DNA from 3 places in the Peribacillus sp. NPDC096447 genome. Region 3 is predicted to be linked to each of the others. Evidence: predicted binding sites of a transcription regulator. Region 3 holds the regulator's gene; each other region holds the start of a gene.
The links. Region 3 encodes LexA, which represses DNA repair genes until DNA is damaged. Its sites were predicted from a motif close to CGAACATATGTTCG; they were not measured.
Positions count from the first base shown of each region.

Region 1: the regulator LexA is predicted to act here: its motif matches at 5,859-5,872, upstream of addB (helicase-exonuclease AddAB subunit AddB).
Region 2: the regulator LexA is predicted to act here: its motif matches at 1,048-1,061, upstream of ACIQZD_RS22000 (YolD-like family protein).

Region 1 is NZ_JBIWEV010000002.1:540,398-551,642, reverse strand. It holds gene ACIQZD_RS09580 (YitT family protein) at 1-224, shown strand, start outside; gene ACIQZD_RS09575 (IDEAL domain-containing protein) at 297-533, opposite strand; gene ACIQZD_RS09570 (competence protein ComK) at 854-1,417, shown strand; gene ACIQZD_RS09565 (DUF3006 domain-containing protein) at 1,466-1,684, opposite strand; gene ACIQZD_RS09560 (ComEC/Rec2 family competence protein) at 1,685-2,524, opposite strand; gene ACIQZD_RS09555 (YhjD family protein) at 3,938-4,309, opposite strand; gene ACIQZD_RS09550 (TVP38/TMEM64 family protein) at 4,599-5,213, shown strand; gene lepB (signal peptidase I) at 5,247-5,810, shown strand; gene addB (helicase-exonuclease AddAB subunit AddB) at 6,001-9,498, shown strand; gene addA (helicase-exonuclease AddAB subunit AddA) at 9,491-11,245, shown strand, end outside.
Region 2 is NZ_JBIWEV010000007.1:72,705-83,949, reverse strand. It holds gene ACIQZD_RS22005 (hypothetical protein) at 1-820, shown strand, start outside; gene ACIQZD_RS22000 (YolD-like family protein) at 1,093-1,437, shown strand; gene ACIQZD_RS21995 (zinc metalloprotease) at 1,793-3,679, shown strand; gene ACIQZD_RS21990 (PLAT/LH2 domain-containing protein) at 3,807-4,274, shown strand; gene ACIQZD_RS21985 (YolD-like family protein) at 4,426-4,770, shown strand; gene ACIQZD_RS21980 (DEAD/DEAH box helicase) at 4,931-6,814, shown strand; gene ACIQZD_RS21975 (hypothetical protein) at 6,817-7,134, shown strand; gene ACIQZD_RS21970 (hypothetical protein) at 7,191-7,439, opposite strand; gene ACIQZD_RS21965 (hypothetical protein) at 7,436-7,612, opposite strand; gene ACIQZD_RS21960 (helix-turn-helix domain-containing protein) at 7,750-8,592, opposite strand; gene ACIQZD_RS21955 (hypothetical protein) at 8,714-10,081, opposite strand; gene ACIQZD_RS21950 (cupin domain-containing protein) at 10,385-10,966, shown strand; gene ACIQZD_RS21945 (YolD-like family protein) at 11,148-11,245, shown strand, end outside.
Region 3 is NZ_JBIWEV010000003.1:514,227-525,471, reverse strand. It holds gene ACIQZD_RS13795 (N-acetylmuramoyl-L-alanine amidase family protein) at 1-466, shown strand, start outside; gene ACIQZD_RS13790 (LexA family protein) at 1,132-1,770, opposite strand; gene ACIQZD_RS13785 (helix-turn-helix transcriptional regulator) at 1,905-2,129, shown strand; gene ACIQZD_RS13780 (esterase/lipase family protein) at 2,897-4,429, shown strand; gene ACIQZD_RS13775 (hypothetical protein) at 4,741-5,028, opposite strand; gene ACIQZD_RS13770 (glucosaminidase domain-containing protein) at 5,389-6,003, shown strand; gene lexA (transcriptional repressor LexA) at 6,229-6,852, opposite strand; gene yneA (cell division suppressor protein YneA) at 7,008-7,319, shown strand; gene ACIQZD_RS13755 (YneB family resolvase-like protein) at 7,339-7,995, shown strand; gene ACIQZD_RS13750 (DUF896 domain-containing protein) at 8,061-8,294, shown strand; gene tkt (transketolase) at 8,517-10,520, shown strand; gene sirA (sporulation inhibitor of replication protein SirA) at 10,814-11,245, shown strand, end outside.

The sequences.
Region 1 (11,245 bases), on a different contig from region 3:
AGAGTGACGAAATGAAAACGAAGCTTCTGACCAACCTATATCGCGGTATTACAGTCATGGATGGTGAAGGTGCATATTCAGGCGAAAAGAGTAAAGTAATGATGACAGTCATTACACGTTATCAGTTAACCGATGTAAAAAGGATGATAAAAGAAGTTGATCCGAATGCTTTTGTCAATATAACCGAAACATCCGAGGTCATGGGGATGTTTCATAAAGAGTGATGATAATCAGAAAAGCCTCCCAACATTATGGGAGGCTTTTTTGATCATTAGGCTGTTTTTAAATCATGCATTTTAATTTCCAAACTGTTTTAGTAAAACGTTCATTTCAGAACTTAGTTTTAAGAATAAAGGTTTGTTTTTCTTATCCAAGGCTTCATCGATCTGTTTTGCAAGGATATTCTTTTTGGTAGTAAGGACGGCTTCCTGAATAATCATATCAATTAACATTTCCTGAACCACGGCATCGTTTTTCATTTCGCTCATTGATAAGGACTTCACTGACTCTGAATAAGATTTTTCATTTTTCAAAGTTACCACCCCTGACCCTTTTTATTATTATATGGATTTGAGCGGATAAAATCAACTGAAAATTTAAAAAATTTAAATATTAATAGAGAATGTGTCGTTTAGATGAAGAAAAAGCCAATAAATAAAAGAAGTTTTAATTTTTTGTGAACTTACTTTTTATGTTCAAGGGTTGTGCTATTATAGTGAGTAATTTAACAAACATTTACTATCTCCATTCACTTTTCTTCGGCAATGGGGAAAGGAAGGGTACAAGCAATCAAGGGAATAAGCTTTGGTAAAGTAAAAGCGGTGTTTAGCAATGAGGAAGAGGTGGATTAAAAATGAAGGAAAACAATCAGGGAATCATAGAGGAATATGAAATCACGCCACATACATTAATGGTTTCGCCAATCAATTACGGCAGTAAAATATATGCCCGTATCGTTGAAATGGAGGACGAGTTCATATCCCCGTTTAAACCTTTGGAAATAATAAAGAAAAGCTGTGAGTTCTTCGGATCAAGTTATGAAGGGCGCAAGCAAGGCACAAAACAGCTTATAAACATCACACATAAAGCGCCTATTGCGATCGATCCGACCAGTTCGATTTTCTTCTTTCCCACTACATCTCCGTTGCGTCCTCAATGCATCTGGTTATCACATGAGCATGTGGTATCCTATGATCGCCTGGATTCCAAACATACTACTATCACATTCAGGAATAGACAATCCATCGATATAGCAGTATCATGCAGTTCTTTCGAAAACCAGCTGCACCGAACTTCTTTTTTAAAAACGAAATTGATCCAGAGGATTGAGGAAACAAAGAGGAAATCATTCTATCTGTTCAGCGAAGCAAATGGGGTCAAGGCTTCAGAGGTAATGTCAAAGTATATACCGCGTTAGACATTCAAAATTAAAGCAAGCCCTTCTTTTTAAAGAAGGGCTCAGGAATCAATCTTCAAATAATTCATCCATTAGATCGTCAATTTCTTTTCTTAACTTCTCAGTGCCCTCTTTGGAAATGGTGATGGTATCACCATCGATAATCAGCATATCTCCTACTTTTGCTCCCTTGGGGAGAGCGCTTTTAGGAAAATCCTTCATGTCACCACCATCGATTTCAACGACAGCGATCTTTCCTTCGAAGCGGTCAATAATTCCTTGTACCATTTATTTCACCGTCTTTACAGTAATTTTCTGACCTGTAGAAGTAAAAATAATGTTACCTGATTTATCTGTGCGATAAGTTTTGGCCTTCACTGAATTCAACCGTTTTATAACAGTGGAAGTAGGATGCCCATAGCCATTTTTTCCTACACTGATTACAGCGTATTTCGGTTTTGTTTTGTTAATGAATGCTGAACTAGTTGATGTTTTTGCACCATGATGGCCGACTTTAAGTACATCAACACTTGGTAATAGTTTTTTAGCCAGCATATCTGTCTCTGATTTTTCTTCAGCATCACCTGTGAACAAGAATGTTTTTTTGTCGTGTTTAAGTAAAAGGACTGCACTCCAATTATTTAAGTCAGACTTGGCATATTCTTTAACAGGTGCAATGAATTTAAGGGAATTATCCTTAGCTTTAGTGTTGATTTCCACGCCAGTCTGCGCTTTTTTTATTGTAAGCTTCTTCTGCTTAACAGCCGTTAAAAAGTCTTTATATGCCTGGGTAGTATGAGAAACTTTAGGGGCATACACAGATTTTACATTAAGCGATTTAATCACATAAGCCAGACCGCCCACATGATCCGCATCTGGGTGAGTGGATACTAATGCATTAAGTGTTTTCACCTTTTGTTTTTTTAGGTAGGCTACAACTTCGTCGCCCTTTCCTTTACCGCCGCCATCAATTAAAACGTTTTCGTTACCGGTTTGAATAAGGATGGCATCCCCTTGTACAACATTGATGAAATGTACCTTCACATTTGAGGCTGCCTCAGTTGTTTTAAGTCCAGTGAATAAAGACAAAACAAGAACAGCAACCAGTAGAATATTTATTTTCTTCATTTTTCCCCTCCAAATAATAATTTACCATGTGTAATTCGAAAAATGGGGATTTGGACATGATTTTCTTTGTGATAAAAAAAGGAAGCGGGCGTCAGAATCCGTGGTTAGGTAAAATGATCCTGGGTATTTATGATGGATTGTCGCTGGTGAAGAAGGGGAATGTACCTGAGTTTTTAATATGGAGAAGATGATATTCTACAGGCGGATAATGGAATGATTCTTTCATACGATCATTCATATCAATGTTTGCTTTAGCAAAAGCCACAACCAAAAGCCCTTCTCATATGAGAAGGGCTTTTAGAATTAATCTTCAAATAACTCATCCATTAAAACTTAAATTTCTTTTTTTATGTTTCAGAGCCTTCTTTGAAAAACATCGATATACAAACATTTCCTCTTTTGCTTCCTTAGGATAGAGCATTTTTACAGTAATTTTCTAATTTGTAGAAGTTAGCTGCACACAGTTTAAGTATAGGTATCATAAAATGTATAGTTACTGGAAATGTGTGAAGCCTTCTTCTCTCAAATGGTTCAGAAATAGAGGGGAGAGAATGCTGAATTTCAAATCACTTCTAAAATGAAACTACCTATTAAAGTGATAAAAAAACATGCTCTCCCAATAAAAAGAGCCTTTTGGGGGACCTTTAATTGCTTCTCAAGGTAATATATATATCCAAAAATGAAAGACGTTCCTAATGTAATCTACTTCAAAACCTAGAATTGTATAGTTATATACCGGTATACTTCTAATATAACCAATAACGAATACTCCTATTGCAATATATCCAAGTATAGAATTTATTATAAGGCTACTCTTTTTCATAATTTCGTCCATATTTATTTGGACTGCACTTCATAGCACCCGTATATCATTATTTAAAGCGACATGCCGTAAATCAATATAAGGGTATAAAGATTTATATGTATTTTCTGTCTCTATGTAACCCTTATTATCTCTTTCCGCTAACTCTTCGGGAGTTATGTACTTTCCGTCTTCTTTTTTATGTGTTTCTTCTGGATAATTTATAAAAGTTTTCAAAATGAAAATTGGTGCAATATACTGTGTTTAGACAAAATACTTTCTGCTATTTCAATTAGACTAATAGATTGTACACCATATATTAGTAAAATGTTGCTATGACTGGATATAATTAAATACGTTTAGCAATTTATCAAGAAGCATTTACAGAGTGTAGTTCAATCAGAAAACAAATTCACTCGATGGAATATCATTTGCTGATAAAGTTTTAAATAAAAGACATTATAAGCTTATTCTTAACCGAAACATTCCGTTACGATAATTCCTATATTGACTGATTAAGCTTAACCTTCTCATATAAGATATTGGATGATCTAAGGCTCCAAACATCCACATTCACGGACACAAACATTTACGGAGGTTGCCTGTACCCGCTAATTCCTTGATCGGTGGTTTTTTTCAAAAAAATAATAACATAACAAGTCTTCGGTTTTGTTGCGAAGGCGGGGGTTGAAATAATTATGATGTTCCTCGTATCCTTTATATAAAAAACAATACATCGTGAAGGATTCATCGCGTTTGATTTCACTAACCTTAATATTCTCCTTGCGCAAATAGCGCCGTACCTCGGCAAGTTCGTCTTGAACCACTTTTAAAATATGTTCGACTAGCTCCGAATAGGGCCTTTTTAATTTAAACGGACTAATTTCGATGACCTTGAGATCCCGGTTTAAGACTGTAATAACCATAGGGAGGTAGATGGCTTTTTCAATCATATTTCGGTCACCTTCTGGAATGCGGGTCATCATGACCGCCCCTTTCTAAAATAGCGCGTTTTTAATAATAGTATGTATATTCTACAAAATAAGAACGTGTGTTCCGTTTTTTATCCTAATGTATTTTCAGTGTATATGCAAGCAGTTTTGATAAATCAAGAAATATTCGTTAACAAGATTATGTTTTCCGGAGATAGGGAAAGTATGAAGATATATGGATAATAATTCTTGCAATTTCAGGGGAAAGTGATATATCTAAAATAAACAGTTTTTAATAAGTTTATGCTGCAATGATGGCAGCATGTCGAGGGAGATAATTATGGATTTGGATACTATACGTGAGTGGTTTACACTTGATCATATATCGGCACTTATTCAGCAATATCGCTCATTCGGTCCAATTCCTGGGATCTTGCTGCCGATGCTGGAAGCTTTTTTGCCTTTTTTGCCCTTAGTGGTGTTCGTGCTTGCTAATGCAACGGCTTTTGGTCTCTGGTGGGGATTTTTATTTTCTTGGATTGGTGCGGTAGCGGGGTCTTTTTTGATCTTTTGGATTATTAGAAGATATGGTCAAATGAGGTTTTTCCGATTTTTGCAAAAACATAAGCAGGTGCAGAGGTTGATGGTTTGGGTTGAGAGCCATGGATTCGGTCCTTTGTTCATATTACTCTGCTTCCCTTTTACACCTTCGGCTATCGTTAATATCGTGGCAGGACTTTCAAAAGTCAGTACCCTGCAATATGGACTTGCAGTAGTGGGTGGGAAAGCGGTGATGATTTTTACGATCAGCTTCGTAGGTTACGATTTAGTATCCTTAATTCATAAACCTGTGCGAACGATCATTATCGGAATCGTCATCTTTATCCTATGGTATGTGGGGAAAAGACTGGAAGTCAGGTTAAATAAAAGCATGAAGAGAGAAGAAGGACAATAAATTAATATATAAATGCAGTAGGGGTTGAACTAGATGGAAAAAACAAATAAGAATTCTTTATCCGATTGGATAAAACCAGCGATGATAGCTTTTGTTATTTACATCTTAATCCGTACATTTCTCTTTTCAAGCTATGATGTTGAAGGGAAGTCGATGCAGCCGACCCTTGAAGATGGAAATAAACTTGTCGTGAATAAAATCAATTACCAGATTCATGATATCAACCGTTTTGACATTATTGTTTTTCATGCGAATTCACAAGAAGATTATGTTAAGCGGGTTATAGGGATTGCAGGTGACCGAATTCGTTATAAAGATGATCGGCTTTACGTAAATGGTGAGAAAGTGGATGAGCCTTATCTTGAGAAATTCAAGGAAGGTTTCCCGGAACAGGATTTTACGGGTGATTTTACATTAAAAGAATTGACGGACATGACCAAAGTTCCGGAGGGCAAGCTTTTTGTCATGGGTGATAACCGTCTTGAAAGTGCTGACAGCCGTCATTTTGGTTATATACCGGTTGAAAATGTTGTCGGTAAAGTGGATGTTCGATATTGGCCGGTCAATGATTTCAATTTTAAATTTACAGGTGAATGATTGTGGAAGCCCCAAAATTATGCGGGCTTTTTCTTTTGGGGGAAAACGCGAACGTACGATTGGTGTTTTTTTAAGGGAAACGGTAAAATAATAGAAAGTAAATCTAATTGGAAACAGAAACCTAGTCATAAAGACGAAAGTATTTCTGGTATGATGGGTCTAGATATTATGTTGTAAGGGGGAAAAAGAGATGTCACTCCGTTTTTTACTGGGAAGATCGGGTGCAGGGAAAACTTCGAATATATTGGACGAAATTCGCTCCAAATTGGCAGAAGATCCCGAAGGAAATCCAATTATCTACCTCGTTCCTGATCAGATGACGTTTCTATCTGAATATAAATTAATTAAAACACCAGGCCTTGCCGGAATGATCCGGACACAGGTTTTCAGTTTTAGCAGGCTTGCATGGCGCGTCCTTCAGGAAACCGGGGGGATGAGCCGGCTGCATTTGGACAGTGTCGGCGTCAATATGTTGATACGGAAGATCATGGATGATAAAAAGGAAGAGTTAAAGATGTTTCGTCGATCTGCTGATAAGCAGGGGTTCATTGCACAGATGGAGCTAATGCTGGCTGAGTTCAAGCAGTATTGCATCCAACCTGATGACATTCAAAACTATTTGGCAGAAACCTCACAGACCGGCAGCGGCATTCAGGATAAACTGCATGATCTTGAATTGGTCTATCAGGCTTTTGAGGATGAAATGGTTAACAAATATTTAGATTCCGAAGACTATTTCACTTTGCTGATCGAGAAAATGCCAGAGTCTTCATATATAAGGAATGCGGATATATACATCGATGGTTTTTATAGCTTGACTCCACAGGAATTATTGATTGTGGAAGAAATGATGAAGCTGTGCAGGAGTGTAACGGTCTCACTGACGTTAGATCAGCCCTACAGGCAATATGCCCCGGATGATTTGCAGCTGTTCAGGCAAACCGGAAATCTTTATCATCACATTTATCAAGCTGGATTGAGGAATGGCATACCGATTTCAGAAGATCGAATCTTAAAAGGGACGGAAAGGTTTGGAAAGAGTCCGGGTCTGAATCATCTGGAAACTTATTTTGCCATTCGTCCTGCACAAACGTTTGAGCAGTCACCTGATGTAACGATCGCACAGGCAGTTAACCGCAGAGCTGAGATTGAAGGAGTTGCCCGGGACATCTTGTCGCTGGTCAGACAAAAACAGCACCGTTTCCGTGATATTGCGATTTTAGTCCGTAATGGGGAAGCATACTCAGATATTTTACAAACCGTTTTTCGGGATTATCAAATTCCCTTGTTCGTCGATTCCAAACGGACGATGCTGAATCATCCTCTGATTGAACTGATTCGTTCCACTTTGGAGATCATCAATGGTTATTGGCGTTATGAGCCGGTATTTCGTGCAATCAAGACGGAGCTTCTATTTCCGCTGCAAAAAAACCACGATAGGATGCGCGAACAGGTAGATAAGCTGGAGAACTATGTGCTGGCCCGCGGCATTAAAGGAAGCAGGTGGACGTCCAAAGATCGTTGGACCTACAGGCGCTTCCGCGGCCTGGAACTCGAGGACCGGAACCAAACGGATAAGGAAATGAAGCTTGAGCAAGAGTTGAATGAGATGAAGCAATTATTTACCGAGCCCATCTTGAAGCTCTCAAAACGTGTTAAAAAGGCTGCTAATGGCAGGGAATTGTGTGAAGCACTTTATCTATATCTTGAAGAATTGCATGTACCGGAAAAATTGGAAAAGCTGAAACTAGAGGCAGAAGAAGCAGGTGATTTGGTATCGGCAAGAGAGCATGAGCAAACTTGGAATGCGGTCGTCGACCTATTGGACCAATTCGTTGAACTGCTGAGCGGGGAAGAGCTCTCCATGAAACAGTTTGCGGTAATCATTGAAGCTGGTCTGGAATCTCTTGAATTTTCTTTGGTACCGCCGGCAATTGACCAAGTATTAGTCGCTAATCTAGATTTATCCCGCCTGGATGATGTGAAGACAGCTTTTGTTATCGGCCTGAACGAAGGGGTTCTGCCAGGAAAAGCTGTATCTGACGGGATATTTTCAGATAGTGATCGTGATGTGCTGCTGGCTGGTGGACTTGATGTTGCCCCAAGTTCAAAAGTGCGCCTGCTGGATGAGGAGTTTACAGCGTACAAAGCATTCACTACGCCTGCTGAGGCCCTTTATCTATCATATCCGCTTGCCGATGAGGAAGGAAAGGCACTTTTACCCTCATCCTATTTAAAACGGGTAAGGGACGTATTGCCTAACGTTTCCGAAGTGTATTATATGAACGATCCGTCCGATCTGCCTGCTGAGGAACAGGTGAAATATGCTGCGAATCATGATGTGGCCCTATCGTACCTGGCTGCCCAATTGCAGCTGAAAAAAAGGAACTATCCAATCCATTCACTATGGTGGGATGTATATAATGCCATTATTGATGATGAAATGGCCGGTCCTTCAGCAACTAAGGTTTTATCGAGCCTTTTTTATCAAAATAGGACAAAGAAATTATCTGAGGAAACAAGTAAGCAATTATACGGTGAAAGCATTCTTACAAGTGTATCCAGGATGGAAATGTTCAATAGCTGCCCGTTTTCCCATTATGCCGCTCATGGCTTGAAATTGAGGGAACGGCAAATTTTCCGTTTGGATGCACCGGATATAGGCGAAATGTTCCATGGAGCGTTGAAAATGATTTCCGATTACTTGAAGGAACATGATATTCCTTGGTCTACATTGACTTCGGAACAATGCTTGGAGCTGGCCAGAATTGCCGTGGAGAGACTTGCTCCTAAACTCCAAAATCAAATTTTGTTAAGTACGAATCGCCATCACTATTTACGCAGGAAACTGGAACATGTGATTGGACGGGCCTCGATCGTATTAAGTGAACATGCAAAGGTGAGCGGTTTTGCTCCAATCGGATTAGAACTCGGATTCGGAAAAAATGGCGAGCTGCCGCCACTTACTTTCACATTGAAAAACGGTACGAAGATGGAATTGATCGGGCGGATCGACCGCGTGGATAAAGCGGAAGAAGATGAGGGTGTCTATTTGCGTGTGCTCGATTATAAGTCGAGTGAAAAGGAACTGAACATGAGTGAAGTATATTATGGACTCGCGCTGCAGATGTTGACATACCTTGATATCGTCGTCACCCATTCCAAGTCGCTTATTGGAAAAGAAGCGATCCCTGCCGGGGTTTTATATTTTCATGTGCATAATCCCGTTGTCAAATCAAAGGGAATGCTCAGCTTGGATAGAATTGAAGAAGAAATTTATAAAAGTTTTAAAATGAATGGACTTGTACTGGATCATTCAAATGTCATTCAAATGATGGATACCTCACTTGATATTGAAAATCCTGGTAAGTCGGATATCATTCCAGCTGGGTTTAAAAAGGACGGATCGCTCCTTGCGGCTTCCAAAGTTGCCAGCAGGGAAGAGTTTTCGCTTCTGAATCATCATGTGCGCCGTATTTATCAGGAGGCTGGTGATCGAATGGTCGATGGTGATGTGGATATAACGCCATACAAATTAAAGGAAAAAACGCCGTGTACCTTCTGTTCCTTTAAATCTGTTTGCCAATTCGACCAGTCACTGGAGGAGAACCAATTCAGGAATTTGGCACAGAAAAAACAAAATGACGTTCTTGAGCTATTAAGGGGGGAGGGGGAGAGCGATGAGTAAAACGAAAATTCCTGCTCTGCCAGGAGACGTGACTTGGACGGAAGATCAATGGAAGGCGATATGGGCTAAAGATCAGGACATTCTGGTTGCGGCCGCAGCAGGCTCAGGGAAAACAGCGGTGCTGGTCAACCGGATCATTCAAAAAGTCATTTCAGAAGAAGATCCAATCGATGTTGATGAACTGCTCGTCGTTACATTCACCAATGCCTCGGCTGCCGAGATGCGTCATCGGATAAGTGAGGCATTAGAAAAAGCGATCAATGATAATCCGCATTCACAGCATTTGCGTAAGCAGTTGAGCTTGATTAATCGTGCTTCAATTTCCACACTTCATTCCTTTTGTTTAGAGGTGATCAGGAAGTATTATTATCTGACGGATATCGACCCGGGCTTCCGGATTGCAGATTCTACGGAGATCCAGCTGCTTCGTGATGAAGTGATGGAAGAGCTTTTCGAGGAGCAGTATGGGCAAAGTGATAATGAAGAGTTCTTTAATTTGGTTGATGCTTTCACTAGCGATCGAAACGATGATGCACTTCAGAATATCGTTCGATCGCTGCATGATTTTTCGCAATCGAATCCAGACCCGGACCGATGGCTTGGTGGTGCCGCCAGCATGTATGAGCTGGCAGATGATGATGGGATTGATGATCTTTCGTTTATCGATTCATTGAAGTTCGATATTGGTTTACAATTGGACACCTCCAGAGATTTATTGGAACGCTCGCTTGCGTTGACAAAAATCCCTGGGGGGCCGGCACCAAGGGCTGAAAACTATATAGCCGATCTTGCCATGGTTGCTAAACTTTCGGAGGTGAAGGACCAATCCTGGAATGCTCTTTATGAAGAAATCCAAAACGTGAAATTTGGGACGGCAAAACGCCTTTCTGGTGCGGAGTTCATCAAAGAAATTACGGATGAGGCTACCAAGTACCGGGATAAGGCGAAGAAGATCATCAAATCGTTACAGGAAGAGTTATTTTCCCGTAAACCGGAAAGCTACTTGAGGGATATAAGGGAGCTCAAGGGATATGTCGATACACTTGTAATGCTTGTTAAACGGTTTGACGAAAGATTTTTTGCTGCAAAAGCAGAAAAGAACTTGGTGGATTTCGCCGATTTGGAACATTATTGTCTTCAAATTTTGACAGGGGAAACGGTGGATGGTGAACGAAAACCTTCAGCGGCAGCCATTGAATACAGGAACCAGTTCAAAGAGGTGCTAGTGGATGAGTATCAGGATACTAACCTGGTTCAGGAATCCATTTTAAAACTTGTGACGGCTGACGGCGAATATGACGGGAATCTTTTCATGGTAGGCGATGTCAAGCAGTCCATTTATCGGTTCAGGCTTGCGGAACCGAATCTCTTCCTTGGAAAATACACACGTTTTACCCATGATGGTGTTGATTCCGGACTGAAAATTGATTTAAACCGCAATTTCCGGAGCCGGAAGGAAGTTCTCGATGGGACCAATTTCTTGTTTCAACAGTTGATGGGCATTACTGTCGGTGAGATTGATTATGATGAAGATGCCCAATTGAAAAAAGGCGCCCCATATCCCGAAGACGATCCAAACCCGATCGAACTCCATTTAATTGACGGAACAGCCGATCCGGAAGCTCATTCGGAAATGGAAGGATCGGATGGCGGGTTTGAGGCCGAGGAGCTTGAAAAAGCGCAGCTCGAAGCAAGGCAGATGGCAAAGCTCATTAAAAAGGCTATAAGCGAAAAGCATCGGATATAT
Region 2 (11,245 bases), on a different contig from region 3:
TCTCACGGTGGAGAAAATTATTGAGAAAATAAATGAAGGAATGTTTATTTATGAAGTAGCAGAGTTTTTTGGAGTAAATCGTAAATCCATTACAAAGAGACTTAAAGAGGCCGGTATCGAACTAGCTCAACTTGAAAGCCATCAGAAATTACTGGCCGAAAATAATATTAAACAAGGTAAGGAGAGGTGGGCAAATGACCCTACTCTTCAAAAAAAGCATAAGAAAAAATTGGAGGAAATAAATAAAAAGAGATCAGAAAAAGCCCAATTAAGATATGAAATGGCTCATTTAAAAGATTACGGCGAATATAAAAAGGCTTGTGAGAGAATTGCTAACCGATTCTATGGAACAGAACGTCCCGAAGGTATGCAAATTGACCACAAATATAGTATTCACGATGGATATTTAAATGGGGTTCCAGCTCCGGTCCTGTCACATCATTTTAATCTTAGACTGATAACAGCTGAGGAAAATAATTCCAAGGGAACTGGTAGTGTTATTACCCTTGAAGAACTATATAAAGGCACGGGCGAACCGTGGGATGGCAGGAAAGAAATAAAAGTCTTAACAAGAACTTGCAAGGGATGCGGAAAGTCTATCAAATTTACAAATCAACATAAAAACACTAGATTTTGCAAGAAAACTTGCCGTAGTAAGTATAAATATAAAGAAGAAGTTGCTAAAAGCAAAACCGTTAATAGAAAATGTGTGATTTGCGGAAAATCATTTCCAATAAAAGAGATATTTAAAACTGCTACATGCGGTCCTGAATGTCGAAATAAACACACTCACCCATGGTCGCGCCAAGTGCACGATTAATCCCAAAAATGAAAGAAGCTGCGGCCAAGAGCTGTTAAAAAATAATCGGAATAATCGGAGTAAGTGTCCCATTTAAGTAATCCTTAGAAGAAGCAGCCACAAAAGAAGCATTTGTGGAGAGTAGTTCCATAGGGCATAAAGGAAGACCGCAATATGTGGTCTCTTTTATTTGTTCAAAAATCAATATTTATCTAGCCCAAGGAAGGAATTTCTTTCTGCTTTTTATAAGAACAACTGTTCGTGTATAATGGATGGAAGGAGGGATTATTCTGATGGGGACAATTCGTGATAGAGGGCTCATTAAATGGCAAGCAGCATTGATTATGCCAGAACATAAAGCTTTAAATAAAAAAATAGGTGAGGTTGATTATTTCATAAATAAAAAGCCTATCCTTGATGAATACCAGGTTGAAGAGTTTGAAAACAATATACACTATGCGATGGAATATCATTTACCAATAAGTTTTACATTACATAATGAGGGAAATCCAAAAGAATTTCATGGATACTGTGTGTACATTCATCCTGTTACAAAAGAGTTACGAATCCAGAAGAAAGATAGCTCCTTTGAGAAAATTCAGTTTAAAGAAATTACAGATGTGGTCGTTGAGGATTAATAAAAGCCCTTACTCGCTAAGAGTAGGGGCTTTTTTTGTTGAAGCGCTGTTAATTGAATTTCTTAATGAACTAAAGGTGCTGGTTAGATCATTAAAGGAGATGAGGATCTCAATAACTCATTTATGTAATTCCTAACCCTTATTATAATTCCAGTGGTTTAAATGATTAGATTAATCCTTATCAATATTCTCCATTTTAATATTTTAATCTTCAGCCTTAAAAATTATCATAGTAATTAATTTGTAATAATGTTATTTTTTTACAAAATTTAAATAGAAAGAAATTATAAATAAATTATGATTAGAGTGAGAATCATATAAAAGTAAGTTAATCATTATTTGAGGGTGAAAACAAATGACACGTTCTTGTGGCACTATGGATTATCATAATTGGTTGTTAAGTCAATCAGAGGCATATGCTGAAGAAAGAATGAAGATTGAAAAATTCAGTAATGATTATATAATGGGTAATCACATGATTTCGAATCGAAACGTAATTACAATCCCGATTGTGGTTCATATTGTGCATCAAACTCCAAATATTGTTACAGATGCACAAATCAACAGTCAAATTGATGTTTTAAATTTGGATTTTCGAGGAAGGAATTCTGATTTAGGTAAAGTACCTTCTCATTGGATTGGAATAACTGGTGATGCTCGCATTGAATTTGTACTGAGTGAAATTACGAGAACTATAACGACAGTTTCAAGTTTCTCAAAAACAAATCTTAACGATGTAAAATCAGCCACTACTGGAGGAGCGAACCCTCGCCCTTCAAATCAATTTCTAAATATATGGTTATGTGAACTTACTGGAATTTTAGGAATTGCCACATTACCAGGGGGTGCCCCTGAATTAGACGGATCTGTTATAAGACATTCAGCATTTGGCACAACCGGTAGTGCCAGAGCACCCTTTAACCTTGGCAGAACAGCTACTCATGAAATTGGACATTGGCTAAACTTATATCATATTTGGGGAAAGCATGACAGTAAAATAGCATTATGTGAGGATACTGATTTTGTTGACGATACGCCAACACAAGAAATGGCTAATTATAATCCGCCTCCTTCTGGTACACATATTACTTGTAGTAATGGGCCACACGGTGATATGTACATGAATTTTATGGATTATACAGCTGATAAGGACATGTATATGTTTACACAAGGGCAAGTTGCTCGTATGGATGCCTGCCTCAAAGGACCAAGATCATCATTTTTAGTATACCAAGATCCAACTTTTGCTGGCGCTGTCTCAGGAAGTTCAATGTTTATACAAAGTAATGTAGGGACTAAAGGGAATTTTGAATTAGTTGTTCCTCTTTCTACTGGTGATATTACTTACTTTTGCCGAAATAATGATAATGCTAGTTCAAATTGGACTTCCTCTGATATAAATGTTCCTAATACTTATAAATTTATAAGTACAAAACTAATACAAAGTAATTATTCCGGAAATTTTGAAGTTATAGCATTAGACGATAGGGGCCATATATCTTATATAACTCGGTATTCTGAAACAAAAAAATGGAGTAACATTTCTTTACTCGAACTTTATGATACAAATAATGTGAAGTTAACTTTTAATGGACATCCTGCATTTATACAAAGTCGTTTTGGTACAAAAGGAAACTTTGAATTAGTTGCGCCTCTTTCAAGGAATGGACTTGCTCATTTTTGGCGAGATAACGATAATCCCAAACTGTCCTGGAGTAAAGGAACTATTTTTGCTACAGAATTAGGGGAAGTTGATGCTGTTGGCTTAATACAAAGTAATTATGGTACCCCTGGTAACTTAGAGGTTGTGGTATTACATGATACTAGAAGAAAGTTAGCTCATATGTCCCGTGATTCTAATACTGGTATATGGAGTAAACCATTAGCTCTAGAATTTTGTGAACCAAGTAACCCAAAGTTATTTTTTAGAGGAAACCCAGCTTTTCTTCAGAGCCAATATGGAACAAAAGGAAACTTTGAATTAATTATTCCTCTGGCTTCCGGTGGACTTGTCCATTTCTCTCGAAATAATGATGAACTCAATCCTTGTTGGAGTAAAGGAACTATTTTTGCTACAGAATTAGGGGAAGTTGATGCTGTTGGCTTAATACAAAGTAATTATGGTACCCCTGGTAACCTAGAGGTTGTGGCATTATGTGATAATGAAACTCAGTTGGCTCATATATTCAGGGATTCTAATACTGGTATTTGGAATGATGATTATACAATCATAAAAAGTTAAATAACAGAGAAATCTTATGTAGGAAGTTCTCTATTGTATAAAAACATGTTTAAGTATTGTGTAAAAATTGATGTTCTAACTAATAAACAAAAGAACTTTCTAACTTATAACAAGGAGGAGTAAAATTATGCCCCACACTTATAATGTGACTGTGTATACAGCTAACGAGGAAGGTGCAGGTACTGATGAAAATGCTTATCTTAGGCTTATTGGTAATCAAGCTACAGCTGGAGATTACTACTTAGATTATGAAAGATATCGGGATGCTGAGAGAGGAAGCTCATGGACATATGGTCTAATAACAGATGAATTTTTAGGTGATATAAAGGAGCTATATTTATACGTAGAATCATTCAATAACGATAGTCCAGCGTGGAAACTTGATTATATTGAAGTGGCTTCTAGAATTACAGGGGAAGTAAAAAAATGGAAGTTCCCTGTTTATTCATGGGTAGGTATTCCTAACAAAGATCCTGGACACCCAAATACAATCAATGATTTATGGATTGATACCAAAGGTGTATTTAATACACAAAAAAGTAATCAAGTTTACGACAAAAAAAATGTGGAGTATGAATATACTCCGTTAGAATAATAACTCAAATATATATTTAATTCTAAAACATTTTTTACTAGTTACACCTTTCAGAGGAATTCCTTTGTTATTTCATTTTCAAAGGAATTTCTTTCTGCTTTTTATAAGAACAACTGTTCGTGTATAATGGATGGAAGGAGGGATTATTCTGATGGGGACAATTCGTGATAGAGGGCTCATTAAATGGCAAGCAGCATTGATTATGCCAGAACATAAAGCTTTAAATAAAAAAATAGGTGAGGTTGATTATTTCTTAAATAAAAAGCCTATCCTTGATGAATACCAGGTTGAAGAGTTAGAAAACAATATTCACTTTGCGGTGGAATATCATTTACCAATAAGTTTTACTTTACATAATGAGGGAAACCTACAAGAATTGCATGGTTATTGTGTGTACATTCATCCTGTCACGAAAGAGTTGCGAATTCAGAAGAAAGATAGTTCCTTTGAGTATATTCAGTTTGATGAGATTATTGATGTGATCGTAGAGGATTAATATACAAAGCCCTTCTCTTAATTGTGAGGGGCTTATCTTACTTAATTCTTTTATATAGTATTTGTATTTTTTGAAGAAGTTACCAAAACGAAGTAGAATATATGGTAACATTATTAAATTAGGAAAATAATACTAAGAAGATTTGAGGGGGAGGAATATTATGAATCATTATTTAGTTGCAAATCCGCATATCAGAAGTAATGTGAATTTAAGAGATCCACAAATATTTGCATATGAACAAATGTTGAAACATTATTCGAATGATGACAATGATAGAACATCAATAATTGTATTACCCACAGGATCAGGAAAAACTGGGTTAATGGCGATTGCCCCTTATGGAATAGCTAAAAAAAGAGTTTTAATTATAACTCCTCAAACAGTTGTAAAAGATACAGTTCTAGGCTCATTAGATCCCATGTATCCGTTGAATTTTTGGTTATCAACCAAAGTGTTTTCTGGTAAGTATGAACTACCAACGGTAATTGAATATTCCGGGAAATTAAGTCAGGATATTTTAGAAAGTGCTGATTTGGTCATTTTGAATGTTCATAAGCTACAAGAGAGATTAGAAAGTTCATTGCTTAAAAAAGTAGATCAATCCTTCTTCGATATGATAATTATTGATGAAGCACACCATTCTGAAGCACATACATGGAAAAATGCTATTAAGTATTTTTCGGATGCCAAGATCTTAAAGGTAACCGGTACTCCTTTCAGAAGTGATGGTGTTAAAATTGAAGGGGAAGAAATATATTGTTATAGGCTTGGGCAAGCCATGGCAAATGGATATGTAAAATCTTTAGAAAGATTCACACACGTACCTGAGAAGATGTCTTTTACTTTGGATAAGAATGATGATAAATTATATTCCCTAGAAGAAGTAATGGATTTAAAACCAGAGGATTGGATTGCCAGAAGTGTTGCCTTATCATATAAAAGTAATATGAGTGTTGTTGAACGGTCAATAAGTATGCTAAACGTTAAAAAAGATATGACGAATAATAATCCCCATAAAATTGTGGCAGTTGCTTGTAGTATTGAACATGCAGAACAATTAAAAGGGATTTATGAACAAAAGGGTTTAAAAACTGCAATTGTCCATAGCAAAATGGAAAAAAGTGAATTAAAAAAAGAATTCGATAAAATTGAAACACATGAGGTTGAAGTTGTTGTCAATGTTGCACTGTTAGGTGAAGGATATGACCATAAATTTTTAACAATTGCAGCGATTTTTAGACCTTTTAAGTCTGACCTCCCATATCAGCAGTTTATAGGAAGGGTTTTAAGGTCTGTCTCCATTAGTGATGGATATACAGTGAACGAAGAAGATAATATTGCGCAAGTAATTCATCATAAAGAATTAAATTTAGATGATCTGTGGGAAAGATATAAAAATGAAATAGATAGAAGCAACGTAATTAAGGAAATGAAGAAAAAATATAAAAGTGAAAAAACATTAAAACCCACTACACCTCTTGATGATCTTGATTTTGGAAATACGGCAGAATCTGATTCCTATTTAACAAGTACGGACACTTTTATGGACACAATGCTTATCAAAAGACGAGAAAATAAATTAGCTGAAGAACAAGAAAGAATCCAAAAATTAATGTCTGATTTTGGAGTAACAGAAGAATTGGCCATTAGTTTAAATAAACAAATGAACGTGAAAAGTGATGCTGAAACTGAGAGATTATTGCGTCCGGATTTATATCAACAAAACCTTCGCTCTTTGTTGAACTCTAAGATTAATGAGGAAATAATACCAGATATTCTTTCTTACTTCAAACTCAATTTAAATAGTCGGGAAATTACTGAAGTGCGCCATCATTTTATTGCTAACTCTGATAAAGTACCATATGATAACAAAGATGATAACGGAGCCACGTTGGGGAAATATCTTAATATGTCACTGTTGAAATTCAATAGAAAGAACAGAAAAGATTGGAAGTTAGACGATTTTGAAAGAGCTATTAAGCAAGTCGAAACATATACTGATTTTGTAGTAAATGAATTAAAACATTATATAAAGGAGAAGTGATTATGATTGAACTAATTGAAAAATTATTTGAAGAAACGTACAGTCTCAAACTGACGCCACAAACACTTCTAACTAATCTTAATTTACCAAATTATACCAGAGTTAATTTTGAGAAAGTTAATGAAGTAATAATAGCTCATACTTTTTGCTACCTACAAGATGGATTAGAGGCTGAATATAGATATTATTTTAAAGATGACTTACTTTATAAGTTAGAATCCATCATTCAAGAGGAAAGAAAAACTATTTATGACAGAGAAGTTGAAAAACAAAAATTAATGTCTCAAATTATAGGCCATAAGGTGAAAAAAAACGCTTAAAAAATGCCCTTCTCCTAAGGAGAGGGGCTGCTTTTTATATAAAAAGGGAAATCATTCTAAATAATAGGCTTAACCTTCTTAACTAACTCTGTAATATCAATATCTTCGTTATAAGTTACCTGATTTATTCGAAAATCTTCACTTGCTGCAAAGTTAATATTAATTTGCTGAATCCACTCGTATGCCGCAATAGCTGCTGTCCAATCAGGATCCTTTTTAAAATCTGAATTAGGAACAGGGAAGCTGCCACTTTGTAAGAACTTTGTTCCTTTTGAATGTAAATAAACCTTGATATTTATGTTCAAAATTCACACCCCATTGAGAATACCTTTATTTCTTTTTGAAAATTATAATTTAGGTTATCTGCGCCAACCCTTGCTTTACCTTTTTTATTATAAGGGATATTTACTTCGGCAATTAAATTGCCAAAAGGTTTATTTTTCTTATCGGGCTGGTCTCTGTTATCGAATGTATCCATAACTTGATTCTATGGGTACGAACAATTAAAAATGAACTATAGAACTAAAAGGAAAAGCAACTCAAGAATATATAAGGGTTGCTTTTTAATTTCATCGATTATCCCTGCCCCTGTTCATCAAGTGTATTATCAAAAAATTAATTGTTGTTGTCCATAAATGCAGCATCAAAGTAAAGGTCATTCATAATCTTGTTTACAATCCCATTGAAGTATGCAAATGGCCCTTTATGCATGTTAACTCCACTCTTCACCTTCATAGCAAATTCCTTAAATGATTTAGTGCCGATTTCTAATTCCTGTTTACCTGTAAATGCTCTTTTGTTAGTGGAATAATCAATCACTTTATTACACTGTTTAATTACCTTCCAAAATTCCTGTATAGTTTCAGCCTTTTCGTAGAATGAACCTACTAGGTTACTGAATACATCAGGAACCCAATGGGCTACGAAATTTGCATTTTTTAAAGAGTTTTCTTGAGTATCCACATGAAAGAAATGAGCAGCGGCTTTACGTTTATTGTTTTTAATATTTAGTTTTAAGAAAGAAGTAGTTGTTTTAATGGCCGGACACTTCTTGGACTCTTTTACATGGGGCTTGTAGGACATTTCATCTTCCGCAGGTTGAATAATAATGGCATTGGCTGTTTGCATCATATCTTTTTTTCTCTTCATGGGTACTTGGCGGATCATGCCAAGGTCTTCAAGTTTCTTCATTAAACGTTGAACAGTTTTATAAGATACTTCAAGCTTATCTGCAATTGTATTCTTACACATATAGCTCACGCCGATTTGCTTGCAGCTGTGACGTTTTAGAACTTCTAGTAAAGCGATAAGTCTGGCTTGTACATCTGTACGCTTAATAGACATACGAATAGTGTCTCTATATACTCTTACCGTTTTATTTAATTCTTCAATATCTTTTAAAGATGAAAGGTTGTTATAAGATTCTTCATTGGCTATTACGTCTATACGTTTTTTCATACTAGATGCTGTCTCCTTTTTGGAAACAAAAAAGCAACGTTCACCATTATTGATCATGACAAACGTTGCTCCAACCCAGCACATATTGTAAAATGTGGATAAGGGTACAGCAAGTGTTTGCCTATCGTGAGTAGGCGGACGGTATAGTTAGTGGTCCAACACTATTTATACGCGCTGTGCTTTTTTGTGTTTTCCGGTAGACGCAAGAAATGTTTTTAGTCGAAGAAGGTGTACCTCCGCCAACCCAAATCGCGGTTATTTGCCCGAGTGCGGTCAAGGTTGCGGTTCCGCTTCCGATTGCCGTGCCAAAAAGTTTGGCGACAGAACCCGCTAAAGAAATGCCTGAGAAGCCCGATCCATCCAAGCCGGTGATGGCACCGATGCCCGTTAATGTGACGGCGGCTATTTCTTTCGTTAAAGGAACGGAGGCCGCTAAGGCGGCACCGAGGTCATTAACGATGCCGAGGGATGTTTTTGGTAAGTAGTCACCGATGATCTGATTGAACCCAGAATCACCTAGATAGAAGAATGCAGCGATCGGAATGACGGGTCCGAATACTTTGAAGCCAAATTGAAAACCTTGAATCAAATAGGCCGTTGATTTTTCAAGTCCTTGTTGTTTATGTGCTACAAGGGATAAAATCAGCAAAATGAAAACGGCAGTACCCCCAACCAATGCCGTTGCATCTCCGCCTTGCAGCTTCAAGATCGACAATGCCACAACATCCAACAGAAAGGCGATCGGAATGAAAATAGCAAAAAACTTCTTTTGTCCCAGCGTGAGCAGATTTTCACTGATTGTCTGCTCTTGGACAATCCCCTCAGTATCCGCCGCCTTGATTTTTCCCAGCTTCATATCCCGCTTTAAAAGGATAAAGGCGGAGATGGTGGTGACGACCCCCATTGTAATGACAAGGGGGATGCTCGCAGTGATGACATCACCGACTGGTATGGAAGCCGCATCACCCGTTAGTTTAGGGGCAGCCTGAATGATGAAATCCCCTGATAATGCTATTCCGTGACCAAAAAGGTTCATCGCCATTGCCACGCCAAGGGCAGGCAAACCAGCCCGTAAAGCAACGGGGAGCAGAACGGCACCCAATAAGGCAACGGCAGGTGATGGCCAGAAAAACCAGGATATCATCATCATGACGATTCCGATTACCCAAAAGGCAAGTGTAGGATTTTTAATGAATTTCGCAAAAGGTGCAATCATGACATCATTAATGCCCGACTTCGTTAAAACCGTGCTCATGGCAACGATGATTGAAATGATTAAAATCGTGGACATTAATTCCGTGATTGCGAAAATGAAGCTGTTGAATATCCCGCTAATGGAAGATGCTAAACTGCCTGTAGCCACTAAAGCCAAAAGGGAAATACCAACTATGCAGATGAGGGTAGTATCACGACGTCTTACCATAAACCCGATTATCAATGCAATGAATACAACATAAATCCAATGGAGTGCCGTTAATTCCATCTCCATGATCCGTCCCCCTCATAAATATGCCTAGTTACAGATTATGAGGGAGGTACGGGGTGGTGAGTTGTTTCATGAATTTTAAAGGCTTATCTAATTTTCACTTATGATGTAAATATCGAGTTTTAGAAGAGATTGCTTGGTCAGATCTCTGCAGATAGGCAAGCAGGGAAAGCTACTTTCACTGAATTGTTTACTGCATAATATAAAGCCCTTACTCGATTTGAGTGGGGGCTTTTTTATGTTTCAAGTACATTCACTTAACAAGTGCATATTATAATTTTATAAACTGTGAAGGGTTGAAAAAAAATGTACTATGTTCCTTATATCCATCCCTATCAATATCAAAATTCTTATTATGTTAATGTTCCGATGTATAACTATGTAAGAAATCCTGCTTATTGGAGTTTTAATAATGCTAACAATTTGGTTTTTTTACAATCATCAAACGGAAGAAATAATATTGAGGTAAAAGATTATGGACATAAACCATTTGTAGTGAATATCAATGAGGCTACGAAACAAAACACTACCTACCGTACAGCCTTATGGACAGGAAAACATTTGCAAGTTACATTGATGAGTCTTAAAGTTGGTGAAGATATTGGTTTAGAAATTCACCCAAACGTTGACCAATTTTTACGTATAGAACAAGGTCAAGGGGTTGTTCAAATGGGTAATAGAAAGGAAAACTTAAATTTTGTAAGAAGCGTCTATGATGATTATGCAATAATGATACCTGCTGGCACATGGCATAATATAACCAATACAGGTAATATTCCTCTAAAACTTTATTCGATATATGCTCCTCCTAACCATCCATTTAGCACTGTTCATGTTACCAAAGCAGATGCATTGGCTGCGGAAGAAGGGCAACGGTTATGGCAATAGATCAACCCTTTAAAAAAAACCCTTCTCCTTAACTAGGAAGGGATTTTTTTCTGATTTTATCAGGAACGCCCGTTCGTACATGATGGATGTAAAGGAGGGACCTTTCTGATGAGTACAATTCGTGATAGAGAGCTCGTTAAATGGCAAGCATCATTAATTATGCCGGAACATAAAGCTTTAAATGAAAAAACCTATCCTTGATGAATACCAGGTTGAAGAGTTTGAAAACAATATTCACTATGCGATGGAATATCATTTACCAATAAGTTTTACATTACA
Region 3 (11,245 bases):
TCTCTCCATCCACATTAATGCCGGCGGCGGCACTGGGTATGAGGATTACGTTTATACGTCTACTAATCAGATTACGAAAACGTATCAAGACCATATTCATTCAGAGGTCATGAAGCTTATCAACATCCAAGACAGAGGACAAAAAACAGGAGATTTACATGTGCTCCGTGAAACGGACATGCCTGCATTACTGACTGAAAATGGATTTATCGATAATGTCTATGACGCAGCCAAATTGAAAACGGCATCCTTTATCGAATCCCTGGCTCGCGGACATGTAAACGGTTTAGTTAAATGCTTCGATCTTAAAAAGAAAAATACAGCTGTATACCACACAGTCGTTAGTGGTGACACCGTATACTCCTTAAGCATTGCTTATGGCAGTACGGTTCAGCAAATTAAAGATTGGAACGGTCTTGACAGTCAGTACACTATTACAGTAAACCAGAAATTACGGGTCAAATAATTAAATTGACTGGTTAATTTATCTTAACCTTCAGTAGCACACCACGCAGGAATCCCTTCTCAAAAAGAGTTTGTCTACAGTTTTTTAGGGTTTGTACAATTTGAACGTTGATTTCCACTACAGGCACTCGCTTTCCGCGGGCGGTCCGGAAGCCTCCTCGGTGCCTTTGCGCCTGCGGGGTCTCCCCTGGACACGCTTTTCCCGCAGGAGTCTCGCACACCAGCTCCAATCAACTTTGTTTTAACTTTTAGATAGAACCTCTTTTGTCTACAAACTCAGCCCTTCTCAAAAAGAGAGGGGCTTTTCTTCGTTCAGGAATGCATGTTATAAAATAATCGTGTACATTCTACCGTCCTGTATGAGTACTTGGAAAATAGCGGAGCAAGTGAAAGGAAATAAATTTGCACAGAAGGAAAAAGTGGAATTTGATAATAAGAGACCTGGGAAGCTTATAGTTCCAAAAACATTCACTCAATGAAATAAGTAATCTGGGGAAAACAAATATGCCTTTGTTTATAGGCTGACACAAATTTATATTTATCTTTTGCAAAGACATATTTAAAGAACAATACTAAAAAGCACAAACCATGATGGCTTGTACCTAATATGTATCAGTCAACAAAGAGAACTAAAGTAATATTCCGTAAAGAAACTCTAAGTGGATATTAATCGTATATTTTAATGGCTTGAACCACTTTTCCTAAAATTCGGACTCTATCATTTTTGATGTTATAGGTTTTCTCTTCATAAAAAGGGTCCGTGCTGCAGGGAGTGAGTGTGATGTTTTCTTCAGTGATATTCACTTTTTTGACCGTAGCATCGTGACCATTTACCAAGACCACTCCAATTTTTCCTTTATCAACGTAGGTTGTTTTTTCAACGAGAATCAATGATCCGTCACTGAATTCTTTGTTCATGCTATTGCCATTCACTCTAAGGAAAAAATATTCTTTATTCGTTTTTAGCATCGAATTTAATGTCGGCATATAGGCTTCTATATATTCATTGGTAAAATTAGGATCTCCAGCAGGAATATTGCCATAGACTCCAATTAATCTTACATTCTTTTCATTTAGAAATTCCATTCCAGGAGCATTTCTAACGATAGGTGCTCCTTCAATGAGGTAGGATAGCGGTATTTCAAAGCATGCGGACATCATGCTCAATTTATCCATTAAAGGTTTATTCCGTCCGGATTCCCATGCTGATACTGCCGTTGGCGCCACCTTTAATATATTTGCCAAATCTTCTTGTGTCATTTTTCTTTCTTTTCTTAACATTTTAATCCGTTCACCAATGTGCATATTTCTTCACCTCTTACTTGAATATACACCATGAGTGAAAGTGAGTAAACTTAAAGTGCGTGAATTTTGCGAAAAATTGTTGGTAACTATACTTCAAGTGTGATATTATTTTTTTAGATAGGTGGTGACAAGATATGACAAACGTTAAGTTCACACTTAAACAAGCGAGGAAGTATAAAGGTTTAACACAAGAAGAAATGGCTAAAGTGCTGAAGATGGCCAAGAGGACTTACATTGACTATGAGCAATATAAGATTCCTTTGCGAATCGATAAGGCTTATTTGTTTGCTGAATGTGTAGGGTTCTCGATCGACGATATCATTTTTTTTGATCCTCGCCTACACTTCAAATGTAGTTAAAGGATCAAGACTATCAACATTTCTTCACCAAAGTAACCATTCCTGGGGCAAGATTTAAGTAATGATCGAAAGAGGGTGAAAAATAGGGGAAAGGATAATCATATAAACAAATTATACAATCGGAAGAACGAGCATAGCTCTGATATTATTTATCCAGTTCTCATTGTGAAATACGCGTATGTGGGGTTGAGGGAAGGGCTTTAAGGAGTTAAAAATTCAAATAGACGATTGATACTGAGATCCCTATGAATGACAGCCAATTACTGTGAAGGAATTTTTTTCAACAATTTACTTAATGTATAGGACTTCAAAACACCATGAATAGGAGCAATTGGACAGTGGCAAATTCGAACAATAATATTTGGATGATCATAAAAAAGTCAAGCCCTATATCCTTTGCAGGAGAAGGGCTTATTCTCTTTTTCTTCGTGAACATACTGCATTCGATATATGGATTTCCTCTATAAGGACAATTTCATAAATGGAAAATGACTGTATACATAAACGAATCGAAGGCAAACCATCATACTATATCTCCATTTTTTATGAATTCTTCTAGTTTTTTTCTCCCATCTTTATGAAGATAGCAGGTAATGGTATGCAAAAGTACAAATATATACTATGAAGGCTATGAAAAGCCTGGAAGGAGGGCGTTGATAATAGGATGAGTTCGAAAAAATTCCACATGATATTGGAGGAGATAACAATTGAAAAGGAATGTAATCAATTATGTCGTTTTTCTTGTCCTCATTCTAACCATATTGATTATGGCTAAGCCAGACATTTCCTCAGCAGGAAAATTAAAGCCTCCTTCCGAAACTTTCAGTCCAGGGGATTGGTTTCTTGGAAGTATTCCTCCCAATCTTGATACGAAGAAACCACCGATCGTGTTTGTTCAAGGGAAAAACGGCAGTTCAACCAGCTGGTACGGTGAAACGGATTATCATGGTGTCAATGATATGTATACCAAAGCGTATGAAGCAGGCTACCAAACTGTTTTTGTTCAGCTTCATGATTCAGCTGGAAATGGATCAGTGAGCCAATATGCTAATGGAAGGCTTTTAGCTCAAATGCTTGCAGAAATCAGTAACCATTTCGGGGGCGAAAAAGTAAATATTATAGCTCACAGCAAAGGGGGCCCAGATACCCAAGCGGCTCTAGTGCACTATGGAGCACACCAATATGTTGGAAGGGTGATCACTTTAGCTTCCCCTCATCATGGTTCTCACCTAGCTGATTTGGCTTATAGCTGGTATGCGGGCTGGCTTGGTTCCCTATTAGGTCAAAAAGATGAGGGAACTTATTCTTTACAAGTTGGTAAAATGGCGGAATTTCGTTCTTTCACGGATAACCATGTTAATTCTCGTAAAAACATGTATTTCACTGTGGCAGGCATGAACAGAGGCCCGGTTCTATCAGCCTTATCAATGGGTGGACAATATTTATCTTCATATGGGGAAAATGATGGTCTAGTGAATGTATGGAGTACAAAAATACCCTATGCAACACATTTATTTTCAGATCCCAACTTTGATCACGACAATATACGAGTCGGCTCAGCAGTATTTTCAAGAATTGAACCATATTTAAGAAGCACTTCCACCGCTGGGATCCCTGAATATAATATCAATTATAAAGAACGGGTTGAAGATGATGTCATTACCACCGCACTCGCTCAAACCGTTCTGGGTGATGTCCTGAAACAAAATGTCTGGATCGAACAAAGCTTCCATGTAAATGAAGCAGCCCCAGGCAATATAAACATATATACAGCCTCAAATGATGTCAAGGTTGAATTGATTTCTCCGTCCAATAAAAAGTATTCACCTTCCTTAAAGGTTCATTCAGCCAAAAATGAAACTTCCTTTTTTAATGGTGTAACCATCCAATCATTCAATAGAAACAACCTTGAAATTGGTGATTGGAAAGTGCGAATGAAGACTAAATCGCCAAAAGACGCCTACCTGTTCACAGCACAATTTAACGAAAAGAATCCCATTACATTAAGTATGGCCGGTAAAGTTAAGCAAAAAGATGCAAAATTTTTAATAAAGAACCCAATGAATGATAAAAAAAGGCCAATCAGCACAACATTTTCGGTTCATCTAATAGATGAAACCGGTAATGAAATTAGTGAAAAAAGCTCAATTAAGGCAATGGATACAGAAAATTTTACTGGCACCCTTCCAGAAGTACCTAAGTCAGGTGTTTATAATGTAACAATAGATGTCAAGGAAAAAAATGTGTATGGTATTGAAAGAACCCGGACGCTGATTCGTTCGGTCTATATTGAGAAATAGTGAAATGCCTTCTCTTCTTTGAGAGGGTATCAGACTGTAGACAAATTTCTGAGTTTGCCTCAAGTCTTTTCTTTTAAAAAAGATCCAGTCGATTGCAGAAAATCCGCTTCCTTTCCGCCGACTGTCTGCCAAGCCTGCTCGGCTAGTCAGGAGTGTAAAAAACATAAAGGATAACTTACTTTTCCCGACAAATTGATCCCTTCTCTTAATTGAGAAGGGGTTTTTTGGATGTGTGTAATGGGATGTTAACATGGGTTTTAGTGTTTAATAAAAAGATTGCTGAATTGCAGCGAGAGACAACCTGTATAGGTTTAATCCGTCTTTTTATAGGATTCTCTATAAGACAAAATACCAGTTTTGAGTGCAGCATAATTGCCTATGCTTGCATAGCCATAAAACCAGCCCATGAAAATTCCTGAAACCAAGTGATGACGATGACTGATGAAAATGGAAATGAACAAGCCAAGACCCAAAGCGATGGCAGGGATGAATTTTGGATGAATATGAAACATGACCTTAATAAGTTGAGTAAGAATCATGATGGTAGGAATGGCTATCACTGCATCCCAAAAGTTTGTATGGATGGTTGGGTAGTCCATGATTTCACCACCTTGAAATGAAGTTTTCAAAATTAATTTTTGTTTTTCATCAAGGTTTTATACAATGATTACAAATTTAAAATGAATTAATAAAAGTTATAGACAAGTTTTGTAGATTTCCAGTGTTCAATTTAAAAAGCCGTCAATCCATTTAATTATATGGATTGGCGGCTTTTCCTGGTTGGTGGGGAAATGGATAAATAATACGCGGAGCGAGCCATAATCTATAATAAAAACAATTAGCCAAACATCAGAACCTTTTGTGCGGGACTTGCTGTAACCTTTTTCATAGATGAGAATACGATAAGAATGAAGATAAACAGTGAAAAATAAAGTAATACCATTTAATGGGAGGTTCTAATGAGCAAGGAAACATTTATTAAGGAAATTGCTCCCTATGCCCAGAAAATTCAACAGGAGTTTAAAATATTACCTTCTGTTGTCATTGCACAAGCTTGTTTGGAGAGTGGATATGGGACAAGTTTATTAGCAAGCAAAGGAAAAAATATATTCGGTACAAAAGGTGACTTCAAGGGTGAGTCTATCATTATTCAGACAATGGAATATGTCAATGGTGTGCCCGTTCAAGTATGGAACAAATTCAGAAAATACCCATCTTGGGAAGAAAGTCTTCGAGATCTTGCCAATTTATATGTAAAGGGGACTTCATGGAATAGAAGTCTTTATACAGCTGTCATTGGAGAAAAAGATTACAGAAAAGCACTCAAAGCAATATTCGATGCGGGGTACGCCTCGGATCCCAAATATATTGAAAAACTGGTGAACCTTATCGAAACAAGCGGTTTAACAAAATATGATGCAAGCATTGAAGAGGTTTATCATATTGTCCAAAAAGGGGATACCGTCTCTGCGCTTGCAAAAGCATACGGTTCTACACAAGTGCAGATTCAACAGTGGAATGGCTTGGTTGATCTTAATCTCATTAAAGTGAACCAAAGATTACGAGTGAAGTGAATTTTAACTGGGAGCGGTAGTTTAAGCTCTCTTTTTTATTGTAATCAGATTGTTACCAAAGTAAATATTAGGAAATAGTATAACTTCCATCCGTAATAAAGGATGTTTAAATTCCCATGAAAACCTGATTCTATTAAAAAATATATCAATATCTACTCTTCCATATGCATATTGAGAGAATTCGGGACATAAATTAAACAAACAAAAAAAGCGCGGTTAGCGCTTTTAGTGTATTTGTCTATATAAGCCTATTACTTTTCCAAGTATCGAAACATCTCGTAAAATAATTGGTTCCATATTCGAGTTCTCAGGCTGAAGCCTTATGTAATCCGGTTCCTTAAAGAATCGTTTTACAGTGGCTTCATCATCTTCCGTCATGGCCACGACGATATCTCCATTATTGGCATTGCTTTGTTGTTTCACGATGACATAATCCCCATCATGAATTCCTGCTTCGATCATACTTTCACCCATGATTTCCAGCATGAATACATGGTCATCATGTGGAACCATGCTTTCGGGAAGCGGAAAGTATTCTTCTATGTTCTCAATGGCCGTTATCGGCATTCCCGCTGTTACTTTTCCAAGTAACGGCACGTTCACGACATTGACTTTGGGAATATTGTTCGCTTCCTCCAAATTCATTATTTCAATGGCCCTTGGCTTGGTTGGGTCACGTCTAATCAGGCCTTTGCTTTCAAGGCGTGATAAATGTCCGTGTACTGTTGAACTTGAAGCAAGTCCCACTGCTTCGCCAATCTCCCGTACGGAAGGTGGATACCCTTTTTGGCGGACCTCTTCTTTAATGAAATCAAGAATATCTTGCTGCCGTTTTGATAGTTTAGTCATTTGTGCACCTCTTCCCCAATGTTCTTTGCTACATTATAGCATGGCCCCCAACTCTATACAAACATAAGTTCGAATTTTGTTGTTGACTGAAACAAACGTTCGTATTATAATTTGACCATAACATACGAACGAACATTCGCTTTGGAGGGATATTTATGAAAAATTTATACAAAAATTATATTTATACGATTCTATTAGCGGGATCAGTATTCATCTTTTCAATTTTATTCTCTTGTACATTGAACAATGATCCAAAAAAGAATTTCCTTTCTATAGAAGTAAGTGAAGGTGATACCCTATGGGGAATCGCCGAAGAATATGAAGAAGCAAATTTGACAAAAAAAGAATTCATTGGTTGGATAGAAGAGCATAATGGAGTCAGGGCGGATACAATTAAACCTGGTCAAGTCATCGTCATACCGGTTAAAGGGGAAGAAATTGTCCAGAATTTGGCCAGTGAGCAGTAAGTAGTGAAGGTAGGGTATTATGAAGGCGGTAATCTATTGTAGGGTCAGCACAGAAAAAGAGTCACAGGAAACATCATTGGCAAGGCAGGAAGATGAGTTAGTCAAATTGGCAGAAAAGATGGATGTTGAAGTCATTTCCATAATAAAAGAACAGGCAAGTGGTTATGAGTTGAATCGGGATGGCATTTTTGACATGCTCGAACTATTTAAAACTAAAGAAGCTGAAATACTATTAATCCAGGATGAAACAAGGCTGGGAAGAGGGAATGCCAAAATAGCCCTTTTCCATGTCATCCTTAAAGAAGATGTGAAAATTTATACGCTCTCTCATGACGGGGAGCTTGAGTTATCGGATTCGGATGCCATGGTCATCCAGATAGTCGGTATTGTAGAAGAATACCAAAGGAAACTACATAATCTTAAAATAAAGCGCGGGATGATAAGAGCCGTTGAAAAAGGGTACCGTCCTCAAAAAAACCTTCAGAATCAAAGGAATTCCACTGGAAGGGACCGTATGGAAATTCCTATTGAAGAAATTATTAAACTTCGGGCCAATGGATTGACATTTGCAGAAATCGCAGCCACTTTAAGGGGCTTTGGATACAATGTTTCCAAGGCTACTGTGAACAGGCGTTTTCTCGAACATCAACTGAATAAAAAGGAAAGTCAATCTTAGAACTTGTAATTTCGCTTTTTTTTTAATACCATGACAATATCCGGAGATTATGAAGGAGCGAAATTATGTTATCAAAAGAAAAAATAGCCCGTATTAATGAACTTTCTAAAAAGGCAAAGACTGAAGGTTTGACGGAAGTTGAGGCGAAAGAGCAAACCCAATTGAGAAGTGAGTATTTGGAAACATTCAGAAAGTCCATGACCGATACGTTGGAGCATGTGAAAGTCGTTGATCCAGAAGGTAATGACGTAACTCCTCAAAAGATAAAAAATATAAAAGAAAAAAGAAACTTACATTAATGCTTGAATTCCACTCATGGAACGAGGATCCTATTAGCATTTAGGAGTAAAAAGGGAGTGCATGCATGTATGTATTCTCCTATTTAGTTTAATCTAAATAGGGGCTTCTCTTATTTCTAGAAAATTTTAATATTGAGGCAGTAAATAGTGATTTTAGTTGTGATATTATGCTTGTCACTATAATATAAAGAGGTACATTACAGGAAGGGATGTTTTTACAATATGTTAGATAAATTAGATGCACTTTCTATCAATACGATTCGTACATTATCAATTGATGCAATTGAAAAGGCTAATTCCGGCCATCCAGGTATGCCAATGGGTGCAGCGCCGATGGCGTATAAACTATGGACCGAATATATGAACCATAACCCAAAAAATCCAGATTGGTTTAATAGAGATCGCTTTGTTCTTTCAGCTGGACATGGTTCTATGCTGTTATACAGCCTTCTTCATCTATCGGGCTATGGCTTATCTATCGATGATTTGAAAAGCTTCCGTCAATGGGGCAGTAAAACTCCAGGACATCCTGAATTCGGACATACGGCTGGTGTGGATGCAACTACCGGGCCGCTTGGACAAGGTATCGCAATGGCAGTCGGAATGGCAATGGCTGAACGTCACTTGGCAGAAAGCTATAACCGTGATTCTTATAATGTGGTCGATCATTATACATATAGCATTTGTGGAGATGGAGATTTAATGGAAGGTGTTTCTGCAGAAGCCGCTTCATTAGCTGGACATCTACAACTCGGAAGACTTGTTGTTTTATATGATTCTAATGATATTTCCCTTGACGGCGACTTAAGTCAATCATTTAGTGAAAGCGTAGCAGACCGGTTCAAATCTTATGGATGGCAATATATCCGCGTTGAGGATGGAAATGATCTTCAGGAAATTGCTAAAGCGATTGAAGAAGCGAAAACCGACGATGCACGCCCAACATTAATCGAAGTGAAAACGGTTATTGGTTACGGTTCACCAAACCGTTCAGGTAAATCCGCTGTTCACGGCGCTCCGCTTGGTGCAGATGAGCTTAAATTGACAAAAGAAGCATATAAATGGACATTCGAAGAGGACTTCCATGTTCCGGAAGAAGTGTATTCACACTTCAATGAAGCTGTTGTTGATGCAGGCGCTCAAAAAGAAGAAGCTTGGAATGAATTGTTCAAAAATTACAAAGAAGCACATCCTGAGTTAGCACAGCAATTGGAGCTGGCCATCAAAGGTGAACTGCCTGCTGATTGGGATCAGGAAATTCCGGTCTATGAAGAAGGTAAAACATTAGCATCCCGTGCTTCAAGTGGGGAAGTGCTAAATGCGATTGCCAAACGGGTCCCTAGCTTCATTGGGGGTTCTGCGGATTTAGCCGGATCTAATAATACTGCCATCAAAGGTGAGACTGATCTATTACCTGGTAATTACAGCGGCCGTAATATATGGTTCGGTGTACGTGAATTCGCTATGGGTGCTGCTTTAAATGGAATGGCACTTCATGGTGGATTAAAAGTATACGGAGGAACATTCTTCGTATTCTCTGATTATCTACGTCCTGCCATAAGAATGGCAGCACTAATGGGACTGCCTGTAAACTATGTATTCACTCATGACAGCATTGCTGTAGGAGAAGACGGACCGACTCATGAGCCAATCGAACAATTGGCATCATTGCGTGCAATGCCTAACCTAGGGGTAATCCGTCCAGCTGATGGCAATGAAACGGCAGCAGCCTGGAAAGTGGCTATGGAGTCTACAAATAAACCAACTGCCCTTGTACTGACTCGTCAAGGATTGCCAACAATTAAAGACACTTCCGAAACTGCGTATGAAGGTGTTTCAAAAGGTGCTTACATCATCTCTGCTTCTAAGAAAGAAGTAGCCGATGCATTACTTCTTGCGACTGGATCCGAAGTGAACTTGGCTGTGGAAGCACAGAAAGCTTTAGCGAACGAAGGAATTGATGTTTCTGTTATCAGCATGCCATCATGGGATCGATTTGAAACTCAATCTAAAGAATATAAACAAAGCGTAATCAATCCGGCAGTGAAAAAACGTCTAGCTATCGAAGTGGCTTCACCGTTTGGTTGGGATCGTTATGCAGGTGATGAGGGTGAAATATTGGCCATCAATCATTTCGGCGCTTCTGCACCAGGCGGTAAGATCATGGAGGAATTCGGTTTCACTGTAGAAAATGTAGTTGCTCGTGTTAAGGAAATGCTTAACTAATAGTAATGGAAAACTGACACCAACTAGTTTGGTGTCAGTTTTTTTATCAAAAACAATCCTGATTTATATTGCGTGCTATTCTAATGGAAATCTTCCATTCGACAAAAAAAGAAGAAAATTTCTCCAGCAAACAACATATCTTTTTAGTTTGTCAATATATAATGAGAATAAATAAATTTCGTTTAAATGTGTCAGTTAAAGAGGAAAGTTATCAATAGTGGAAAATAGTGGAGAGGGTCCTGGTGGTTAGTTGTTTTCGTGACCAAAATAGGAAAGCTAGGAGGCATTGGCTGATGAGAACCTATCAAATTTATTTAATCGAAGATGAATTTGCCCATCATTATTATGGAAGAGAAAAGCTATTTTTCAATTTGTTTTTGGAGTATATTCAAGCAAAGGGCAGACTGAAGAGTATTTTGCAAAAACAAATCGAATATGTCACCAAAACAGTCCCGATTATCCAGTTGCAGTTAGCTATTGAACAACGTTTGCAAAAAAAGATGAATTATTGGACTCAAAATGGAAAATACTATTTAGAAAAAACAAACGGTTCAAGTAAAGCCGTTTTAATCATTCAGCATGATTCCATTACTCTAAAAGCTGAAGGAGACTATGAAGCGGAGACGGCTTTCTTTGAAAGTATTCGAAAATATGAAGCGAGTTTTCTGGCCATTGATTTTGAACATGAAAAATACGGTTGGTTAAAACCGATAAAAGAAAGAAAA